2 regions of the Streptococcus sp. DTU_2020_1001019_1_SI_AUS_MUR_006 genome follow, and region 1 is predicted to be linked to the other one. Evidence: predicted binding sites of a transcription regulator. Region 1 holds the regulator's gene; the other holds the start of a gene.
The links. The regulator CtsR, encoded in region 1, represses protease genes until heat stress. The targets are predictions, from matches to a motif close to TTGGTCAAAAAAGGTCAAANA.
Positions count from the first base shown of each region.

Region 1 (4,270 bases):
GTTTTAATCGTTATGAGATTTTTCCTGAAGGTGATGAGAGCAGAAGGGAGATTTTTAAATTTAATCCTTCTACCCGTGAGCTAAAGCGAAATGATCCCTCAAAATATGGTTTTGATTATGTGTCAAAATGTATTATAAATCTAAAAAGTGAAGACGGCGGCTTGAAAGAACCAGGGCAAGTTGTGTGGTACTAAATGACTTGAGCGACTTTAGAATATAGGAAAAAAGCAATGCTTAAACTAATTAAAATTTTTAATTCTGGTATTTTAGGATATTGGTATATTCCTGAAAACCGTGACCCAGGTATGATTGAGATTGATGAGCAAACTGGCGAAGTTACAGTTGCTATCGAGTCAAATTATGATAAAGAACTTGGGGCACCCTATTATGCAAACAAGGCTCGTGGAGCAGTGAAGCAGATGTGGGATAGAGGAGAATTACCAAGCGAGAAATCATTTACCTGGTGGTAATTTTAAGAGATAACAAAAAGTGATTAAATGATGTTAAATAATGAACTACATGACTATAACAAACCAGACTCATCCGATGAAACAGATGAACTCATTACTTCGGAGTCTAATCTTGAAGGGTACAGTGATTTTTACAAAGATAGTGAAGAGTCAAAAGTTTGGTGGATTGATAAGATAGATGTTAGAGGAGAGCTGTTATTCAGCTTTGATCAGCAAAAAATTTATAACCTTTTTCTTGATTATCCTCATAATATGACTGAAGAAGAAGTTAGAATTTTTAATAGCGAGAATCCATTTTGGAGAGATTTTTTCTCAGATAGAAAGTCATAAACTATACATTTATTTGTAAGAATTAAATGATATGACCGACAAAGATTATATACAATAGTAAACATGCTTAGATACATATAGATTATTTTTGATGTTCAGTCACCTCCCTCATAATTTATTTTTGATGGATACTGTGACATAATTAAGATACGAAGGATAGAGGTTGAGAATCTGTCACCAACGCGCCATTTAGTTAGTGGGTCGAGAAATGCAGGAGCCTCGACAGTCCTGGCTATCCTTGCAAATAAATCAGCCCTTGGAAAAAATCTAAGGACTTTTAGGTTAGTTAATTTTTTTAATAATTTCAACATTTAAAATTTCATTTTCAAATAACCTCGTCCATCGTAAACCTGTTTTAACAGATAAAGCATCATACTCTTCATCAAAAGTATCCTTATCTTCAAAAAGACAAATTCCCTCAAAGGTCTGGTTATCAACGTCTGTCATCGTTACAACTTTATTGTTAAACTTTCTAAGTTCCATTTTTATTTTCCTGATTCTGTAGTACTATAGTTTGTTATATTATTGGAATCCCTTTAACGTAAGCTTCCTTAGCTTTTGCTAGTGTCATCTTGTTTGGGCCTCCATCAATGTTGGTTTCCCCCGTATTTTGCCAATTACAATGATCACAAATGTCATAAACAGCGGTCAATGTTCCGCAAACTGGACAATGTACGTATTCTTCATCATTAATCATTACTAAGTTTTCTTTACCAGTCTTATTCATAATTATTTACTCCTAATTATTGTTTTTAAAATAGTGAAACCAGAAATATTAATTGGCTAGAACTAAATATTTTTATATTAAATTCTCTTATCTTTCTAAACTTTTCTGAGATAGGCTTTCTTAGCTTCTGCAAGAGTTATAGTATCATTATACTTCAACATTGGAGCTATTGCTAATGATTGAGAGAGTTTTCTGGATATGCTATAATATTACCAGGTATTAAAAAAGCACGTTTGACCGTGCTAGTTTCTTGCCTGCTGAACTCGTCAATATTACGCCCTTTTTAGGGCTCTTTTTTGTGGACTTTTTTAGGAACTTTCAAGAAAAACTAAGGCTATTTAATGCCAAAGTGTTTTTTAAAAAAGTCAGTATTTTCAAGGGCTGAGCTCTAAAAATTTGACTTATAGAGTGTTAAATGATAGTATAGTCAAAGATAGTCAAGGTTCAAAGAAAGAGGTGGCGTTCTATGAGATTTAAAAATACATCAGACCATATAGAGGCCTATATCAAGGCGATTTTGGAGCAGTCGGGTATGGTTGAATTGCAACGAAGCCAATTAGCGGATACCTTTCAAGTCGTGCCTAGCCAGATCAACTATGTGATTAAGACTCGATTTACTGAAAGCAGAGGTTATTTAGTTGAAAGTAAGCGAGGAGGTGGCGGTTATATTCGCATTGGTCGAATTGAATTCTCTAACCATCATGATATGCTTCGAGATCTACTGTATTCGGTAGGTGAAGAAGTTAGCCTAGCTATCTTTGAAGATGTTTTAAGACTCTTGTTTGAGCAGGATTTGGTGACTCGTCAGGAGATGAATCTATTATTAGCAATGGCGACAGACCGAGTTTTAGGCGATGATGCCAATCTTATCCGTGCCAATATGCTCCGTCAGTTATTACAAGAGGTAGATAGAAAAGGAAAATAGAACTAAATGAAATATTCAAAAGCATTGAGAGAATGTATAGAAAGTGCCTTTCTGGTCGCCAGTCATTTTGGGGCAGAATACCTAGAGTCATGGCATCTATTGATTGCTATGGCCAATCATGGTTACAGTGTAGCTGGGGCGACTTTAAATGAATTTCCATATGAGATTGATCGTCTGGAGGAAGTTGCTGTAGAGCTAACTGAAACAAAGTATAGCGATCAGGAACATTATCAGGAGCTTCCTTTTTCACACCGGTTGAAGGTATTGTTGTTGGAAGCAGAGCATGTTGCATCTGTCGTACATGCCAAGGTATTGGGAACAGAGCACCTTCTTTATGCTATCTTACATGATGGCAATGCCTTAGCTACTCGCATTTTAGAAAAAGCGGGATTTTCTTACGAAGATCAGAAGGATCAGGTCAAGATTGCTGGACTTCGTCGAAGTCTTGAAGCGCGTGCTGGTTGGACTAGAGAAGATTTGAAGGCCCTTCGCCAGCGTCATCGTACGGTAGCGGATAAGCAAAATTCCATGGCTAATATGATGGGGATGCCTCAGACACCAAGTGGAGGTTTGGAAGATTATACGCATGATCTTACGGAGCAAGCTCGTTCGGGTAAATTGGAACCAGTCATCGGGCGCGACCAAGAAATCTCTCGTATGATTCAAATCTTGAGCCGTAAGACAAAAAATAATCCGGTCTTAGTTGGAGATGCAGGTGTCGGTAAAACAGCTCTAGCACTTGGTCTTGCGCAACGTATTGCCAACGGGGATGTACCTGATGAAATGGCTAAGATGCGTGTCCTAGAACTTGATTTGATGAATGTGGTTGCGGGAACTCGTTTCCGTGGTGACTTTGAAGAACGTATGAACAATATCATCAAAGATATTGAGGAAGATGGCAAGGTCATTCTCTTTATCGATGAGCTTCATACCATTATGGGATCAGGAAGTGGGATTGATTCGACCTTGGATGCAGCCAATATCTTGAAACCTGCCTTGGCACGTGGAACTCTGAGAACTGTCGGTGCGACCACTCAGGAAGAGTATCAAAAGCACATCGAAAAAGACGCAGCCCTTTCTCGTCGCTTTGCAAAAGTGATGATTGAGGAGCCGAGTTTAGCAGATAGTATGGCTATTTTGCAGGGCTTGAAAGCAACTTACGAGAAACACCACCATGTCCAAATTACAGACGATGCAGTAGAAACAGCTGTCAAAATGGCACATCGTTATTTGACGAGTCGTCATTTGCCAGACTCAGCCATTGATCTATTGGACGAAGCAGCTGCAACAGTGCAAAATAAATCGAAACACGCTAAACAAGATGAGTCAGGTTTAACACCAGCTGATAAGGCCTTGATGGATGGTAAATGGAAGCAAGCTGCTCAACTCATTGCAAAAGAGCAGGAAGTTCCAGTCTATAAAGATTTGGTGACAGAATCAGACATTTTGACCACCTTGAGTCGCTTGTCAGGTATTCCTGTGCAAAAATTAACCCAAACGGATGCCAAGAAGTATCTCAACCTTGAAGCTGAACTGCATAAACGTGTTATCGGACAGGAACAAGCGGTGTCTAGCATCAGTCGTGCCATTCGCCGAAATCAATCGGGTATTCGCAATAACAAACGTCCAATTGGATCCTTTATGTTCCTAGGACCAACAGGTGTTGGTAAGACCGAGTTGGCCAAGGCCTTGGCGGAAGTTCTCTTTGATGATGAATCTGCTCTTATCCGCTTTGACATGAGTGAATACATGGAGAAATTCGCGGCCAGTCGTCTCAATGGGGCTCCTCCAGGTTATGTAGGTTACGAAGAAGGTGGA
Region 1 is NZ_CP135436.1:278,915-283,184, reverse strand. It holds gene RRU92_RS01345 (hypothetical protein) at 1-194, shown strand, start outside; gene RRU92_RS01340 (hypothetical protein) at 231-470, shown strand; gene RRU92_RS01335 (hypothetical protein) at 498-800, shown strand; gene RRU92_RS01330 (hypothetical protein) at 1,083-1,283, opposite strand; gene RRU92_RS01325 (CPCC family cysteine-rich protein) at 1,318-1,527, opposite strand; gene RRU92_RS01320 (CtsR family transcriptional regulator) at 1,994-2,452, shown strand; gene RRU92_RS01315 (ATP-dependent Clp protease ATP-binding subunit) at 2,459-4,270, shown strand, end outside.

Region 2 (4,270 bases), 660 kb from region 1:
GGAGGGGCACCAACGAGTTTAGCAACGCTGTGTTTTTCCATGTATTCACTCATATCAAAGCGAATCATGCTATCAGCAGAACCAAAGAGTTCGATGGCCAGTTGTTTAGAAAGTTCTGTCTTACCGACACCGGTAGGACCAACAAAGAGGAAGCTACCAATTGGACGGTTTGGAGTACCTAAACCAACACGGTTACGACGGATAGCCTTAGCAATCTTATCTACTGCATCGTCTTGGCCAATAACATGAGACTTGAGGTCATCTGCTAGATTGATAAGTTGAGACTGTTCTTTTTCTTTCAAATCACCAACTGGAATATTAGTCTTTTGCTCGATGATGTGTTCGATTGTCTTTTCACTGATGATTGGAGTATCCTGATCTGTTACCTTGGTCTTTTGCATTTCCTTATATTTGGCAATCTGGTCACGGAAGTAGGCTGCTTTTTCAAAATCTTCATCGCGGGTTGCTTGTGCCTTGAGATTTTCTGCCTCGATTAAGCGTTGGTCGATGACCTTAGGATCTACAAAATTCAAGGTTAAGTTCATTTTTGAACCAGCTTCATCTAGAAGGTCAATAGCCTTGTCTGGCAAGAAACGGTCTTGGATGTAGCGATTAGAAAGAGTAGCGGCCGCTTCGATAGCCCCATCAGTATAATGAACGTGGTGATAATCTTCGTATTTCTTTTGAATCCCCTTAAGAATAATAATGGTTTCTTCAACAGTTGGTTCATCTACCTTAACAGGCTGCATACGGCGCTCAAGGGCAGCGTCTTTTTCAATGATACGGTATTCATTGAGAGTAGTAGCACCTACTAACTGGAGTTCGCCACGAGCAAGAGCTGGTTTTAGGATATTTCCTGCATCCATATTCCCTTCTCCTGCTGAACCAGCACCGACAATCTCATGAATTTCGTCGATAAAGAGGATAACATCCTCGCGATCACGAATTTCTTCCATGAGTTTTTGCATGCGCTCTTCAAACTGACCTCGGATACCTGTTCCTTGAACAAGGCTAACGACATCTAAGCGGATCACTTCTTTCCCTTGAAGCTTATGTGGAACATCACCGTCAACAATTTTCTGAGCTAAACCTTCTACAACGGCTGTCTTACCAACACCAGGCTCACCGATGAGGACAGGGTTGTTTTTTGTTCTGCGGTTGAGGATTTCAATGACACGGATAATCTCTTCGTCACGGCCAATTACAGGGTCAATATTTCCACGACGGGCAATCTCAGTGACATTGATACCATATTCATCCAAGAGTCCTTTTTCCTGGATTGGTGGTGGGGTTTGGGCAGGACCACGATTTTGGGAACCATAGCCACCATTTCCACCGTATCCACCCCCTGACTGGGTTGGGGGGATATTGTTGTTATTAGAAGAAGGTCTAAAGTTGTTGAGATCGTTAAAGAAGTCTCCAAATGGATCAAAATCACGGTTGTTTAAATCTGTAATGCCCTTGAATAAGCTATTGTTAGGATCTGTTTTGATAATTTTGTAGCAATTTTGACAAAGGTCGATTTGCTTTTGTTGTCCATTGAGATTGGTATAAAGATGAATCGTTGAGTCATTGATTTTACAGTTTTGACAGAGCATACCGCCACCTCATTTCTTTCTTAGTCTTGACTAAATCTAAAAGGTCAAAAATAGTCAAACAAGTATATAATTTAATTATATCATGATTATTGGGCAATTCAAGTAAAAAGATTGGATACTAGCACTGTAAATAGTAGAGCGCTAATCTGGAGAATATTTTGATAGCAAGAAAAAAATCCTATTTGTCATACAAAAAGGATTCTCGTTGGTGAAAGGCGGTGGGACAGAAATCGATAGACAAAGTCTCGATTTCGTAGTCCCAGCCTCGCGAAGATGATTAGGAGTTTTGGGAGTCTAAAAGACGAACGAAAAGTCCAATCAGCTACCGCGTCAAAGTTTGATTGCTAATAAAAAGTGAGGTCGGGATCTTTTGTCCCAACCTCTGTATATCTATTATTAGTATAGAAGTTCGTAAATTTCCATCGCAATCAAGTCGATGCTGTCAAAAGTATATGTTTCACGCGCTTCAACATCACGAAGTGTAAAGATTGGGCCATTTTCTTCATCATGGTTAAAAGCAACTTCAGCTACAACAACTCCCTCGCGCTCAAAGTTACGTTTTAAGTTACCACCATCTTTTGTCATTGCTTCTAGGCGGTTGATGATTCTAACCAAATGTGATTCCATTTTGATTCTCCTCCATTTCTTATCGTTACTATTTTACCATAAAGAGTATCCACTTGACTAGAAAAAACTAAGATTTCTCGCTATTTCTATTTTCTTTGAAATTTTATTGAAAATGAAAGGAAAAAGATTGCATTTTTATTCAAAATATGTTATACTCATACAAGTTTTAAGTTAGAAATTAGAAAGTAGTGGATTTATGAATTTTTCTTTTTTACCTAAATATCTGCCATATTTTAACTATGGTGCTCTCGTAACAGTCTTGATCTCTGTTTTGGTTGTCTTTTTGGGGACAATTTTAGGGGTAGTCTTGGCTTTTGCTCAACGTTCGAAAATGAAGCCCATAGCTTGGCTTGCCAATGTTTATATTTGGATTTTCCGTGGAACACCTATGATGGTACAGATCATGATTGCTTTTGCTCTTATGCATATCAATGCTCCGACAATTCAGATTGGAGTTTTGGGAGTTGATTTTTCACGTTTGATTCCAGGGATTATCATTATCTCTATGAATAGTGGTGCCTATGTATCAGAAACAGTTCGTGCTGGTATCAATGCAGTACCTAAAGGTCAATTAGAGGCGGCTTACTCTCTAGGGATTCGTCCTAAAAATGCCATGCGCTATGTCATCTTGCCACAGGCTATCAAGAATATCTTGCCGGCCTTGGGGAATGAGTTTATTACCATTATCAAGGATAGTTCACTCTTGTCAGCAATCGGTGTCATGGAATTGTGGAATGGAGCTACCACGGTGTCAACAACCACCTACTTGCCTTTAACTCCACTCTTATTTGCAGCCTTTTACTACTTGATTATGACCTCTATCTTGACACTAGCCTTGAAAGCTTTTGAAAATCGTATGGGACAAGGAGAGAAAAAATAATGACTGAAACGCTTATAAAAATTGAAAACCTTCATAAAAACTTTGGGAAGAATGAAGTTTTAAAAGGGATTGATCTTGAAATCAAAAAAGGGGAAGTTGTGGTGATTATCGGACCATCTGGTAGCGGTAAGTCAACCCTCCTTCGCTCTATGAATCTCCTTGAAGAAGCGACAAAAGGAAAGGTTATCTTTGAAGGAGTAGACATTACAGATAAGAAAAACGACCTCTTTGCCATGCGTGAAAAGATGGGAATGGTTTTCCAACAGTTCAATCTCTTCCCTAATATGACAGTGAAGGATAACATCACGCTTTCTCCTATCAAGACCAAAGGGGAAAGTAAGGAAGTTGCTGAAAAGAGAGCGCATGAGCTCTTGGAAAAGGTTGGTTTACCAGATAAGGCAGATGCTTATCCACAAAGTTTGTCTGGTGGACAGCAACAACGTATCGCTATTGCTCGTGGTCTTGCCATGGAACCAGATGTCCTACTCTTTGATGAACCGACTTCTGCCCTAGACCCAGAAATGGTAGGGGAAGTACTAGCGGTTATGCAAGAACTTGCCAAGTCAGGAATGACCATGGTCATCGTAACGCATGAGATGGGCTTTGCGCGTGAAGTGGCAGACCGCGTCATCTTTATGGCTGACGGTGTTGTTGTCGAAGATGGAACTCCAGAGCAAGTCTTTGAACAAACCCAAGAACAAAGAACCAAGGATTTCTTGAGTAAGGTTTTGTAAGAATATCATGAAAAGCTCCAAGGGGGCTTTTTCTTATAGTTTCAGACTATAAGGTCTCTTAGGTAAGAAGTGTTAGAGGAACAAGTGTTTTTTTGATATAATAGAAGATATTTGTTAGAAAAGAGAAAACACATGACACAGATTATTGATGGCAAGGCTTTAGCAGCCAAGCTACAAGGACAATTGGCTGAAAAGACTGCGAAATTGAAAGAAGAGACAGGTTTGGTTCCTGGTTTGGTGGTTATTTTGGTTGGGGACAATCCAGCCAGTCAGGTTTACGTTCGTAACAAGGAACGTTCAGCGATAGCTGCAGGTTTCCAAAGTGAAGTCGTGAGAGTTCCGGAGACCATTACCCAAGAGGAATTGTTGGACTTGATTGCCAAATACAATCACGATCCAGCTTGGCATGGTATTTTGGTGCAGTTGCCCTT
Region 2 is NZ_CP135436.1:1,780,840-1,785,109, reverse strand. It holds gene RRU92_RS08535 (ATP-dependent Clp protease ATP-binding subunit) at 1-1,598, opposite strand, end outside; gene RRU92_RS08530 (DUF1797 family protein) at 1,995-2,225, opposite strand; gene RRU92_RS08525 (amino acid ABC transporter permease) at 2,422-3,105, shown strand; gene RRU92_RS08520 (amino acid ABC transporter ATP-binding protein) at 3,105-3,839, shown strand; gene RRU92_RS08515 (bifunctional methylenetetrahydrofolate dehydrogenase/methenyltetrahydrofolate cyclohydrolase) at 3,972-4,270, shown strand, end outside.
Region 2: the regulator CtsR is predicted to act here: its motif matches at 1,639-1,659, upstream of RRU92_RS08535 (ATP-dependent Clp protease ATP-binding subunit).